3 regions of the Neobacillus sp. C211 genome follow, and region 1 is predicted to be linked to each of the others. Evidence: riboswitches for the same ligand, from Rfam matches in the RefSeq annotation. Region 1 holds a riboswitch; each other region holds the start of a gene.
The links. A riboswitch is a leader RNA that binds a small molecule or an ion and turns the genes downstream of it on or off. The one in region 1 is predicted to bind glycine.
Positions count from the first base shown of each region.

Region 2: linked by a shared signal. The riboswitch ahead of glyA (serine hydroxymethyltransferase) and the one ahead of gcvT (glycine cleavage system aminomethyltransferase GcvT) in region 1 are both predicted to bind glycine.
Region 3: linked by a shared signal. The riboswitch ahead of ACSU6B_RS06455 (amino acid permease) and the one ahead of gcvT (glycine cleavage system aminomethyltransferase GcvT) in region 1 are both predicted to bind glycine.

Region 1 is NZ_JBPXRO010000044.1:975-5,839, forward strand. Features, by position in the region: gene ACSU6B_RS26490 (DEAD/DEAH box helicase) at 1-1,468, opposite strand, end outside; glycine riboswitch at 1,646-1,733, shown strand; glycine riboswitch at 1,737-1,816, shown strand; gene gcvT (glycine cleavage system aminomethyltransferase GcvT) at 1,903-3,009, shown strand; gene gcvPA (aminomethyl-transferring glycine dehydrogenase subunit GcvPA) at 3,028-4,374, shown strand; gene gcvPB (aminomethyl-transferring glycine dehydrogenase subunit GcvPB) at 4,367-4,865, shown strand, end outside.
Region 2 is NZ_JBPXRO010000011.1:149,956-154,820, forward strand. Features, by position in the region: gene ACSU6B_RS12705 (amino acid permease) at 32-1,420, shown strand; glycine riboswitch at 1,533-1,635, shown strand; gene glyA (serine hydroxymethyltransferase) at 1,877-3,127, shown strand; gene ACSU6B_RS12715 (serine dehydratase beta chain) at 3,143-3,655, shown strand; gene sdaAA (L-serine ammonia-lyase, iron-sulfur-dependent, subunit alpha) at 3,655-4,536, shown strand; gene gcvT (glycine cleavage system aminomethyltransferase GcvT) at 4,552-4,865, shown strand, end outside.
Region 3 is NZ_JBPXRO010000004.1:278,289-283,153, reverse strand. Features, by position in the region: gene ACSU6B_RS06465 (aldolase catalytic domain-containing protein) at 86-1,045, opposite strand; gene ACSU6B_RS06460 (hypothetical protein) at 1,341-1,712, opposite strand; gene ACSU6B_RS06455 (amino acid permease) at 2,036-3,400, opposite strand; glycine riboswitch at 3,565-3,645, opposite strand; gene ACSU6B_RS06450 (DUF2935 domain-containing protein) at 4,176-4,865, opposite strand, start outside.

The DNA of each region.
Region 1 (4,865 bases):
GAAGCTTCAAAATATGTTCTTCGACAGTATTTTTTATCGCAAAATTATAAATCATGACATCCTTTTCCTGGCCCAGACGATGGATACGACCAATTCGTTGTTCGAGCCTCATTGGATTCCATGGCAAATCAAAGTTAATTATATGATTACAAAATTGAAGGTTAATTCCTTCACCGCCTGCTTCAGTTGCAATAAGGACTTGAGCGTGCTTTTGGAATAATTCTCTCATCCAGTCCTTTTTTCCACGCTTGAAGCCGCCCCGAAAAGGGACAGATGAAATTCCATGTTGTTTTAAATACCATTGGAGGTACATTTGTGTTGCTCGGTATTCTGTAAAAATAATTACTTTATCATTTACTTTTTGAATTAATTCTAGCGCTTTTTCTGCTTTTGAATTCTTCTGGACAGCTTCGACTTTTGTTATTAAATACTGAATTTGTTCTTCGAAAGCTGGGGTTGGATTTTCCTTTTTTTGCAGCATATTTTTTAATGTATAAAAAACTGCTTCTCTACTGCTGCATGCCTCACGCTGTAATGTCATTACAGAGAATGAACTTGCCTGTGCCCAATTCCCCTCATTCTTTAATTCCGTAATTGACTCATAAAGATCTTTCTCCTCTTGAGTGCATTCAATCGGAATGGTTTCCACATGCCTTTTCGTCCACTCAATGCCTGTATCTGCCCGCCGGTTCCGAATCATAACCTTGTTTACTAATTCTTTTAAATGCTCATCATCATTTAATGAACGTGCATCTCGTTTGTATTTTTCAAAGAATGTCGTTTCGCTGCCTAAATGTCCTGGTTTTAATAATGAAACCAGATTAAAAATTTCCTCGATACGGTTTTGAATGGGCGTTGCCGTCAATAGTAAACAAAATTTCTTTTTCAGATTTTGGACAAATTCGTAATTTTTTGTTTTGTTATTTTTAAGTTTATGGGCTTCATCAATGATAATAAGGTCATAGTCCTGCTTGAAAATGATGTCTCGATGAGGATTTCGTTTGGCCGTATCAATTGACGAAACGACAACATCACACTGTTCCCATACATAGCTTTTCCTTTGTGAAATGGCTGGAATGAAAAATTTGCTATTCAACTCCATCGACCATTGAGTAACTAGTGATGCAGGGACAAGAATCAATACCTTTTTCACCAATCCACGAATCATATATTCTTTTAGAATGAGCCCGGCCTCAATCGTTTTTCCGAGTCCTACTTCATCGGCAAGGATGGCTTTCCCATTCATGTTTTCAATTACTTGTTTTGCTGTTTCAAGCTGGTGAGGAAGTGGGGTTAGATTGGGTAAATGGCTAGGTGCTAATAAACCCATGAAATCTGGAATGACGAGATGTTTTTCAACTCCAATTGCTAGTTTAAAAAGTTCCCAATTCCCCCATGGACCATCGTTTTCAATTCTATGTAAAAAATCATCCTTCCAGGAGGAATCAAATTCAATTTCGATCGACATGGTTCCAACTCCTTTTTGTTCAATTTCCAGCTCTTTGCTTTTCTAATAAAGTTATTGCTCAATGTATTATTTTAATGGTAGGATGATAATAGCTTTGAATGTTTTAAATATTTTAATAAGGTAATTTATTTTATAAGTATAATTAGTATGACCAGTTTAGATAATATTATAATGCGAATGATAACAAGGGGAGAGACTACTTATGTAGCGCCGAAGGAGCAAGCAGAAATGTGAATCTCTCAGGCAAAAGAACTCTTGTAGGACGCAGCTCTGGAGAGCGCTGCTAGCTTTAAGCAGCCACCAAAGGGGAAAGCCTTTTTAGGTAAACTTTCAGGTGCAAGGACAGAGACCTTCTTACGTTTCATAGGAGGTCTCTGTCCTTTTTTATATTATCTAATGAATAATTTTGCGCCAAAGATTGAAGGGGGATTAAGATGTCTGAATTAAAACGAACTCCACTTTTTGATGTGTATAAAGAATGGGGTGGAAAAACTATTGATTTTGGAGGCTGGGCACTGCCGGTCCAATTCTCTAGCATTAAAGAAGAGCATGAAGCTGTTCGCTCTAGTGCAGGATTATTTGATGTTTCCCATATGGGTGAAGTAGAAGTAAAAGGCACTAATAGCTTAGCATTTTTACAAAAAATGATGACTAATGACATTTCAAAAGTAAAGAATGGAGGTGCCCAGTACACCGCCATGTGTTATGAAAATGGCGGTACTGTTGATGACCTGCTTGTATATAAGATTGAAGACAATCATTACCTTTTAGTAGTAAACGCATCAAATATTGAAAAAGATTACAAATGGCTTGAAGACCATTTATCTGGTGATGTCTCTTTAGAAAATTTATCGGAAAAAACAGCACAGCTGGCTATTCAGGGACCACTTGCGGAAAAAGTATTGCAAAAGCTTGCGGGAGATAATGATTTAAGCCAAATTGGCTTTTTCAAATTCCAACAAGATGTAATCCTAAATGGGAAAAAGGCACTTGTATCAAGAACTGGTTATACTGGTGAAGATGGCTTTGAAGTATATTGCGATGCAGAAGATGTTGTTGACCTTTGGAGAGACATTTTAACTGCAGGTAAAGAAGATGGAGTAATCCCCTGTGGATTAGGTTCACGCGACACACTTCGCTTTGAAGCAGTTTTAGCGCTTTATGGTCAAGAACTATCTCCAGAAATTTCACCACTTGAAGCTGGAATTGGCTTCGCTGTGAAATTAAACAAAGAAGATGACTTTATCGGGAAACAAGCGTTGATCCAACAAAAAGAAAAGGGCTTAACAAGAAAATTGGTTGGAATTGAAATGATTGATCGTGGGATTCCACGTCATGGCTACCCTGTTTATAAAGGTGATCAGTTAATTGGTGAGGTTACAACTGGAACGCAATCACCCACGTTAAAGAGAAATATTGGTCTTGCCCTAATCAATGCAGAATTTGCGGGTCTTGAATCCGAAGTTGAGGTTGAAATTCGCGGCAAACGTTTAAAAGCTACTGTAGTTCCAACACCTTTTTATAAAAAAGAAAAGAAATAAGAGAAGGGAGTTAGGTTTATGAAACATCGCTATTTACCTATGACTGAACAAGATAAGAAGACTATGCTTGAGGCAATTGGTGTTTCCTCTATTGATGAACTGTTTAGCGATATCCCTGAGAAAGTAAGATTTAAGGGTGAGTACAATATAAAAGCGGCAAAGTCTGAAACGGACTTAATGAAAGAACTTTTTAAGATGGCTAGTCGGAACGCTGACCTGAAAAGAAACGTATCTTTTATAGGTGCAGGTGTTTATGACCATTACATGCCTGTAATTGTCGACCATGTTATTTCTAGATCAGAATTTTACACAGCTTATACACCTTATCAGCCAGAAATTTCACAAGGTGAACTTCAAGCTATCTTTGAATTCCAAACAATGATTTGTGAGTTAACTGGAATGGATGTTGCCAACTCATCAATGTATGATGGCGGAACTGCACTTGCTGAAGCAGCGATGCTTAGTGCAGGCCATACCAAACGAAAAACAATAGTTGTATCCAGTGCTGTACATCCAGAATCACGTGATGTTCTTAAAACTTATGCAAAGGGTCAGTACCTTAATGTGATTGAAGTACCAGTCAAAGATGGTGTAACAGATCTAGACGCATTAAAAGGACTTGTTAATGAAGATGTTGCAGCCGTTATCGTCCAATATCCAAACTTCTTTGGGCGAGTCGAGCCGTTAAAAGAGCTTGAGGAAATCATTCATGCAAATAAGTCCATGTTTGTTGTTTCAAGTAACCCACTGTCCCTTGGGGTATTAACACCTCCAGGTAAATTTGGTGCCGACATCGTTATTGGTGATGCGCAGCCGTTTGGGATCCCAACTGCCTTTGGCGGACCGCACTGCGGATATTTTGCTGTCACTACTAAGTTAATGCGGAAAGTTCCAGGCCGTCTTGTTGGACAGACAACGGATGACCAAGGGCGCCGTGGTTTTGTCTTAACACTGCAAGCACGTGAACAGCATATCCGACGTGATAAGGCTACATCAAATATTTGCTCCAATCAGGCATTAAATGCCCTCGCTGCATCTGTAGCGATGACCGCACTTGGTAAAAAGGGTGTCAGGGAAATGGCTGCGGCCAACTTGCAAAAAGCTCATTATGCGAAAAATGCTTTCAAGGAAGCTGGCTTTGAAGTTGGTTATGATGGCCATTCCTTCAATGAATTCGTTGTGAAATTAACTAAGCCTGTAAAAGAAATCAATCAAAACCTTTTACAAAAAGGAATAATCGGGGGCTATGATCTAGGGCGTGATTATTCAGAACTGGCTAACCATATGCTGATTGCTGTAACAGAACAAAGATCGAAGGAAGAAATTGATACTCTAGTGAAAGAATTGGGGGATTTCCATGCATAATCAAGACCAGGCACTCATTTTTGAACTTAGCACACCAGGACGCATCGGCTACAGCCTGCCGGAAATGGATGTACCGGAACTAGATCTCAGCGGTCTCCTTCCTGATGGTTACCTTCGTACAGAAGAGCCTGAACTTCCTGAAGTTTCGGAGCTTGATATTATGCGCCACTACACTGCCCTTTCGAGGAGAAATCATGGCGTCGATTCAGGATTCTATCCACTAGGCTCGTGTACGATGAAATATAATCCGAAAATCAACGAAAATGTAGCGCGTTTTAACGGATTTGCACATGTACATCCGCTGCAAGATGAAAGCTCTGTTCAAGGTGCTCTTGAACTTTTATACGATTTGCAGGAGCATTTAATCGAAATAACAGGTATGGATGAAGTGACCTTGCAACCTGCGGCAGGGGCTCATGGGGAATGGACAGGTTTAATGATGATCCGTGCTTATCATGAGGCTAACGGTGATATGAACCGTACAAAAGTAA
Region 2 (4,865 bases), on a different contig from region 1:
CATTCTCAAAAAGTAGAAAGAGGGAATTCATATGCAGGAACAAACATTGTCGAGAGGTTTAAAAAACAGGCACGTTCAACTTATCGCTATTGGCGGGGCTATCGGAACAGGATTATTTCTTGGAGCAGGTAGATCTATTCATTTAGCAGGTCCATCGATTTTATTTGCTTACTTGATTACAGGTGTCATTTGCTTTTTAATCATGCGTGCACTTGGAGAACTACTTTTATCCAATTTGAAATATCATTCTTTTGTTGACTTTGTTAGAGACTATTTAGGTAATATGGCAGCATTTATTACTGGCTGGACCTACTGGTTTTGCTGGATTTCAATTGCAATGGCCGATTTAACAGCAGTTGGTCTCTATACTCAGTTTTGGTTTCCAAGTGTACCACAATGGATGCCAGGATTAATTGCACTAGTCGTTTTGCTAATTATGAACCTTGCAACCGTAAAGCTTTTTGGCGAAATGGAATTCTGGTTCGCATTAATTAAAGTTATTGCGATTCTTGCATTAATTGTTGTCGGAATTTTCATGATTATTAAGGGATTTTCCACAAATTCAGGAGCATCCAGTTTCACAAATCTATGGAGCCACGGCGGCATGTTCCCAAATGGCATAAATGGCTTTATCCTCTCATTCCAGATGGTGGTGTTTGCGTTTGTTGGCATTGAACTTGTAGGACTTACTGCTGGTGAAACAGAAGACCCGGAAAAAGTTATCCCAAAAGCAATCAATAATATTCCTATTCGGGTATTAATTTTCTACATTGGCGCCCTTATTGTCATTATGAGTATTTATCCTTGGAACGCCATCAATCCAGCAAAAAGCCCATTCGTTCAAGTATTCGTGGCGGTTGGTATCGCTGCAGCTGCTGGTATCGTCAATTTTGTCGTTCTAACATCTGCAGCATCGGCATGTAACAGCGCCATTTTCAGTACAAGCCGGATGGTATACTCACTTGCCAGAGATAAAAATGCACCTGTACCATTTGCAAAACTTACGTCACGTCAGGTACCTTCCAATGCATTGTTCTTTTCCACTGTTGTTATTTTAATTGCCGTTGTTTTGAACTATGTAATGCCAGAAGGAGTATTTACGTTGATTACAAGTATTTCAACAGTATGTTTCATCTTTATTTGGGGTATTACTGTCGTCAGTCATTTGAAATACCGCAAAACCAGACCAGATCTAGCGAAAGCGAACAAATTTAAATTACCGCTTTATCCATTTTCCAATTACTTAATCCTTGCCTTCCTTGCGTTCGTGCTTGTCGTCCTTGCACTTGCGGAAGACACTCGTGTTGCCTTGTTCGTAACACCTGTCTGGTTTATCATGCTGATTGCAATTTATAAGATGTTGATAAAGAAGGCGGATTATGCGGATCAGGAGAATCAACAACAAGTAGCAGAAAATTAAGTTGCAACCCAAGAAAATAACTTTTATTAATAAATAATGTTTCCGCTTTCAAAAAAGCTTGACTTAGATTCCATTTACTATTATTCTGAAAATAATAAAAATAAATAAGCGGAAGATGGTTGTGGGAGAGTGCAAGTTTACACGCCACCGAAGGAGCAAGTTCCAAAAAGACCCTTGGAACAAATCTCTCAGGTAGATGGAACCACAATTGGACGCAACTCTGGAGAGCGCAGATAAAGTATTTGCCACCAAAGGGGAAGGTTCTTAATCGAACTTAAACTCTCAGGTAAAAGGACAGAGAAGGGTAGAAGTAAGCCATGTGCTACCCTTTTCTGTCCTTTTTTGCGTGCAAAAAAGTATGGTTTCGCTTCAGATTCTATCTTGGAATAAACAGATAAAATCCGAGGTTAAACACTGATAGAGGTAGCTAATACAACGAATCAAGGGGGAAACGGTTTGAGTTTACAACAAAATGATTCAACTATTTTTGAAGCAATTAGGAAAGAGCAGCATCGTCAGCATCAAACATTGGAGTTGATCGCATCTGAAAACTTCGTAAGCCAAGATGTTTTAGAAGCAATGGGAAGTGTGATGACGAACAAATATGCAGAAGGCTATCCAGGGAAGCGTTACTATGGCGGATGTGAATTTGTCGATGTGGCAGAACAAATAGCGATTGACCGCCTAACACAGCTGTTTGGTGCTAAATATGCCAATGTTCAGCCTCACTCAGGTGCACAAGCAAATTTTGCTGTATTTTTCGCACTGCTTCAACCTGGTGATAAAGTGATGGGGATGAACCTCTCTCATGGCGGGCACTTAACGCACGGAAGTCCTGTTAGTGTTTCAGGAAAATGGTTTGAGGTAGTGTCCTATGGTGTGAGAGAAGATACTCAATTGATTGATTATGATGAACTGGAAGCGATCGCGAATAAAGAAAAACCGAAATTGATCATTGCAGGTACAAGTGCTTACACTAGAACGATTGATTTTGCACGGTTTAGACAAATTGCTGATCAAGTTGGCGCAAAATTCATGGTAGATATGGCGCATATTGCGGGACTTGTTGCAGCTGGTCTTCATCCATCGCCGGTTCCATACGCAGATGTTGTAACGAGCACTACGCATAAAACGTTGAGAGGACCGCGTGGCGGCATAATTTTAACAAATGATGAAGATATGATAAAAGCCATTAATAAATCGGTGTTCCCAGGGATTCAAGGCGGCCCGCTAATGCATATTATTGCAGCTAAGGCGGTTGCATTCAATGAAGCATTGCAGCCAAGCTTTAAGGAATATGCAAAACAAATCATTCTAAATGCCGACACACTAGGCAAAACATTAAAAAATGAAGGTGCAGCCCTTGTTTCTGGTGGAACGGATAATCATATCGTCCTTTTAGATTTACGTCCGTGGAATTTAACTGGAAAAGAAGCAGAAAAATTATTAGAAGAAGCGGGCATTACTGTAAATAAAAATACGATTCCATTTGATCCAGAAAAGCCGTTTGTTACGAGCGGTATTCGCATGGGAACAGCGGCTTTAACGACACGGGGTATGAAACAGGATGATATGGTGAAAATCGGGCAAGTTATCGCAGCTGTTTTGAAGAGCAAAGGGGACAAAGTCGTTCTTGAGAAAGCAAAAGAAACAACCAAAGCAATTTGTGGAGTCTATCCGTTATTTCAACAGGCAGTCACAGTATAAGAAAGGGGTATGAGGATGGAATTTCAGAGTTGTTTTGACATTATTGGCCCGATTATGGTGGGACCGTCGAGTTCTCATACAGCAGGTGTCGTATCTATCGGGAAATTTATTTATGAACTGTTAGGAGATTGTCCACAAGAGGTCAAGATTGTATTTTATGATTCCTTTGCTGAAACTTATCAAGGACATGGAACAGATAAAGCACTTCTTGGCGGATTGCTTGGGATGGATACCGATGATACACGCATTAAACATTCATTGGAGTGGGCAAAAGAGGCTGGCATGCAGTACCATTTCGAATTTGAAGATATCTGTGACTACTATGACCACCCAAATACAACAATCGTGACAGTGAAACTCGAAGATCGTGTTGTAAAGGTTGGCGGTGCATCACTTGGTGGAGGCTTATCAAAAATCTTTATGATTAACGAGAAGATGGTAGATATTCGTTTAAGTGCAGGCGATGACTTTACAGTCCTTGCTAGTTCTTATCAACCAAGAGGGAAAGTACTTATGGAGGCAATTTAATGAAGATACAGTCCATGAAAGAGCTGATTGAAGCTTGTGAAAGAGAACAAAAAACCATTGGTGAAATCATGTTGATGATGGAAACAGAAAAATCAGGAAGAGACCAAGAAACCATAATAAGCATGATGGAAGAGCGATTGATCAAAATGAAAGAAGCCGTTGATAGCGGTATAAAAGATGCCTCAACCGCACCGAGTGGAATTTCTGGCGGGGATGCCGTGAAAATGTATGATTACGTACATCAAGGTAAATCTCTGTCGGGTAGTTATGTAAGCAATGCAATGAGCTTTTCATTGGCAACTTCTGAAAGCAATGCACGGATGGGGGTTATTGTAGCCACGCCAACTGCTGGGGCAGCCGGTATTTTGCCTGGTGTATTGTTTTCGCTTCATAAAAATGATGGCACACCCTATAAAGATTTAGTCATGGGGTTGTTCACAGCAAGTATGCTCGGGTTTGTCATTGCAAATCGTTCATTCATTTCTGGGGCAGCTGGAGGCTGCCAAGCAGAGGTAGGGTCTGCAACAGCCATGGCCGCAGGAACAATCGTTGAGTTAAAAGGGGGCACGCCACAGCAAGCAGTGAATGCGACGGCCATTGCCATGAAGTCACTCTTGGGTTTAGTTTGTGATCCAGTCGCAGGTCTTGTTGAGGTGCCTTGCATAAAGCGAAATGTGATTGGAACCTCTATCGCATTTTCAGCGGCTGATATGTCTCTTGCTGGGATTGAAAGTCGCATTCCGTGTGATGAAGTAATTGAAGCGATGTATAGGGTTGGAAAAGATATGCCTCGGACACTTCGGGAAACAGCGCTTGGAGGTTTAGCAACGACAGAAACAGGTAAACAGGTGAAGGAACGACTATTTTGTAGGAAATCATAAGTAGGGGGTCTATCAATGGGGACAGAAATAGCATTAAAGCAAACACCACTTTTTGGAATTTATGGAAACTCAGGTGCGAAGGTCATTGATTTTGGAGGCTGGGCATTGCCAGTACAATTTTCCAGCATTTTAGATGAGCATGAGGTTGTTCGAACAAAAGCAGGTCTTTTTGATGTCTCACATATGGGTGAAGTGCTTGTTGAAGGCAAAGATGCAGAGAGTTATATTAACTACCTTGTTACTAACGATGTAACAAAGCTTAGTATCGATCAAGCACAATATACAGCAATGTGCTATCCAGACGGCGGAACAGTCGATGATTTATTAGT
Region 3 (4,865 bases), on a different contig from region 1:
ATAAAAATCAACAATGACCTTTAACACAGCCATTTTAATTAATAAAAAAACACCTCAAATATAGAGGTGCTTTAAGCAATTTAACCTATTTTAAAGTTGTAGCCACTGTACTTTCAGGTGATGTTACCTTGTCATAAAAATCCACGAATTGATCGCGGTCAGCGCTATCACGGTAAGCCATGGCAACACGTGGATGTTCATTAAGAACACCTGAAATCATATAAGGAATGATATAGCCCCACTCCCACTTTTCACGCATTTCGAGCATGTGCTTCTCAATGACTCCAAGAACCGGCTTAATCTCATAGCTTGATTTTTGGATGTAGCTAACAAGAAGTTCTGTGTTACAGTTACCTGCTGCCCGACCCATGCCATATACAGACGAATCGAGATATGTAACCCCATTTCGCATCGCAGTTAATGTATTGGCAAAAGCTAACTGCATATTGTTATGTGTGTGAATTCCAAGCTGTTTGTTAGGGATCAACGCTTTGAACTTTTTCACTTGGTGCTCGATATCTACAGGGTCTAAGCTTCCAAAGGAATCAACGATATAGACCACATCTACAGGGCTTTCCTTCACCAATTCAAAAGCTTTAATCAGCTGTTGTTCAGGAACACTTGATAATGCCATAATGTTCAGTGACGTCTCATATCCCAAATCATGGAACATTTGGACAAGTTCTAAGCCTTTATCTACTTCACGGATATAGCACGCTACTCGAATCATATCTAAAACACTTTGTTCACGGGGTAGAATATCATTGGGATCTACACGGCCAATATCAACTAAAGCCGATAGCTTCGTGAACTTTTTGACAGGGATAATTTCTTTCAGGAAGTTATCGTCAAGAAATCGCCATGGATTGGGCTCAGTCGCTTTAAGAAGCTTTGGAGAATTTTTGTAGCCAATCTCCATGTATTCAACTCCAGCTTCACTTAGGCCGTTATACAAGTCTTGAACAAATTCGACACTGAAATCCCAATTGTTAACTAATCCTCCATCACGAATGGTACAGTCTAAAATTTTACTACGAGTTTCCATGATCGTCATTTCCCCCTGTTTATTCTGCTTTTCTCATTATTATTTCATACTTTTATGCATTTAAGTACTAAATTTTCTTATTGTGTTTATATCATGGTTTGTCAGAGGGTGTCAACCTATTTCCTGAAAATTCTTATAATCAAATAATAATAGTATATACAATATACCCTTCACTTTTGTTCCTGTATTTTGTGCAGGTATGGTTACTTTGTAGGTTCCGTATTTAATTCCTATTTGACGAAATGAAAAGGCATTGGCTTTATTAATACCAATGCCTTAGTTAAAAAAGGAGGTCTTAGGACCAATGATACAGTTTTCCCTGCCTGCTAAATGATTGACTGAGATCCTTTAATGTGTAAACTCTAGCCGTTAAGAGAAATAAATCATTGTAGTTATTATGGATGTATTCATCAATAATCTCGATTCCTTCTATAAATTGATCAACTAAATAATACGTGTACTTTTCATCCCAAGAAAACTTATTGATTCTTAAAAGTTCATCTGCTATTATTTGAAACTTAAACTCCTCAATTAGGAGTTTTATTTGAAACAATTTATCCGGATTATACCTAAAGCTGTTTTTATTTTCATGGCTTTTCTGAACATATTTTATAAAACCCTTGATATTTTCAGCCAACATATTCGCTTTTTGCATCTCGAATTTCAATTTGTCCTCTCCTCAACGTCTAATTTCCAACCCATCTTTAAGAAGAGTGTATGTTTGGGGACGTTATAATGACACCAACAATACTATTTATCACGAAAAAGAGACCTTAGAATTAAAGAATCAGGAAAAATTAGCGAACAATCTCCATAAAAAGAAGGCACAAATCCAATTTGGTTTGTAGCCTCAATTTAGTGTAGATTTTATTATTTTATGAAGAAGCTATAAGAGTCAATTCACACTGCTTTAGATAAAGTAATGATTTGATCTTGATTATCTTTTCTTTTTTTCAAACTAATAAGTTTACTTTTGCCTTCTTGGCCTCTCTAGCGCAGATATTCTATTATTTTTCCCTTTGTCCTTTTAAATGAATACACTATGAATAAAAGAATGAACCATAATGGTGTCATTAATAAAGCGACACGAGTTGATTCTGCAAATAGCATAATAATGAGAATAAATGCAAATAACGTGAGAACAAGATAATTAATAAATGGTGTAAACGGTGCTTTAAAAATCGACTTTTCATGTAAATCTGGGCGTGATTTCTTATATCGCAGATGACAAATTAAGATAATGCTCCAGACCCAAATAAAACAAATTGCACTGATCGTTGTCACGATCCCAAATGCTTGTCCTGGAATCAGCTTACTTAAAAGAGCTCCGACGGATAGAACAAGTGCAGATATAAATAATGCGTTACTCGGTACATGATTTTTATTTAATTTAGCAAAATTCGCTGGTCCCTGTTGATGATTACTTAAATTAAATAATATACGGCTCGTTGAAAACAATCCACTGTTACAGGCAGACGCAGCTGATGTTAAGACGACAAAATTAATAATTCCTGCAGCAATCGGAATACCAACTAAACTAAACGTTTTTACAAAAGGACTGTTTGCTGTATTCAGTTGCGTCCATGGATTGATGCATAAAAGGATAATAAGTGCTCCCACATAGAAAAACAGTATTCTTAAAGGTATTTTATTTATTGCAGATGGGATATTTTTTTGTGGATTGGATGTTTCGGCTGCTGATACACCTACTAATTCAACACCTACAAATGCAAATACAACCATTTGAAAAGAAAGTAAGAAACCTGATATTCCATTCGGGAAAAGACCACCATGGCTCCATAGATTTTTTACTGTAACCGTTCCTGAATCTGTTTGAAATCCAATAATTAACAAAATGACTCCTATGATGATTAAAGCAAGAATGGTGATCACTTTGATTAAAGCAAACCAAAACTCTAATTCCCCAAATAGCTTTACTGTTAATAAATTTAGTCCCAATAATAGAATTAAACAGACTATTGCAGGTACCCATTGTGGGATATCGAACCAATATTGCACATATACACCAACAGCAATAATATCAGCCATTGCTGTCATAATCCAACAAAACCAATACGTCCATCCAGTTACATAACCAGCCCAAGGTCCAATATAATCCTCGGCGAAGTCCGTAAATGATTGATAGCCCTTATTTGATAAAAGAAGCTCTCCTAATGCCCTCATTACAAAAAAACATGCGATTCCCACGATTAAGTAGGCAAAAATGATAGATGGACCTGCTAACTGAATGGCTTTTCCTGAACCTAGGAATAAACCTGTACCAATCGTACCTCCAATCGCAATCAGTTGTACGTGCCGATTTTTTAAATCTCGTTTTAATTCTTGTTGTGCCACTTCATTTGCCCCCTCATTAGTAATAATTTCCTTTGTTCACTTTGTGAAGATATGAACAAAGTGTTAAACTCCATGAAAAAAGAGATTGGAATTTCTCCAATCTCATCGGTCATAAGAATAACAAATAATATCCATTACTCTTTTGTCAGAATAACAAATAAAACTCGTACTCTTCTGTCCTTTTGCCTGAGATTGTGAACCCTTCGGCGCCGCAGATTTCCTGCGGTCTCTCCAGAAGCTGCTCCTGCTATAGTTTGATCCATAGCAATCATAGCTTGCTTAGTATGTAATTTATGTTGAAGAACAAATGGTTCAAAATCCCCAGCTAAAAAAAGTTATGCATTTTTACATCTTATCTCACAAACTAAATTATTGTTAAATAATTTCTAATTTTAGTAGTATTCAATCACTTTGTCAATAATTAATTTCAGAGAATCTAGATTAATGGAGAAACAAAAAATGAACCCACTGCAAAAGATTGGGTTCATTTTTATCGCAATCGTTGGTTCTGCATCTTTAATCTCCTAGTACCAAAAAATATTGAATATGATTTGCTGAGATGGGCGTAATCGCCATAACACGATATCCGATACTCAGTAATTGCGACAAAGTTTCTGCGCAATTTTGACGTGGAGGCTCAAACGGAGCATGGAAACTTTTATAAAGATTTATTAATTGATTATTGTTTGTACAGTGAAGCAAGATCACATGTCTACCAGTCCATGCTTGACCGATCATTGGTTGTGGTTGTGTTTCCCTTTTATTTCTCATTGAATTATTCCTTAAGTCGAGGTTTAGCAGGATCACATTTGGGTGAGTCAAGATTTGCCGATTCTGCTAATTTCATAAGATAATAACATTCTTCACGATACATATGATCCGCCATTAGGGGGGCGAATGTTCCTAATGCTTGCTTACTTAGTCTGAGTTCTTCTATTTCATGTAGAAAATTTTGAAATAATTTTATTTCTAACTGGCTGTCTGAATTCATTTTTGATAAAGCAGGGAACGAAGTCAGATTAGTTCTTAAATATCCTGCTAGTTCAACTGATTTCAAGTAAAAATCTTCAAAACTCTTCCTAAATGTATTACTTTTCTCAATGAGTTTCTTTTCAACACTATCTAAATTAGAGGAAATTGCCTCTGAATGACCTGCAGCATCTAATAACCATAAAAGATGATGATGTAGTTCATGGTAAACAGGAGGGGCTTCCCCTGCTTTTAGGTGTATTAAAATTCTTAAGTATTCCTCTAATTCATTGACCATATGATTAATAAAGGTTGGCGAAAGGTGAATTTTTATTTTCCCTATCAGATGTTTACTTAATAAGTCCAATTTAAATTTACGTAATCTTATAACCTCTGTTTCAGCTTCAATTGTTAATGGCACTAAATCTGAGGAATTTGCACGCTCCAGAAGTTTGTCAAAAACTCGGATAAAAGATGATGCCTTCTCAATTTCCTC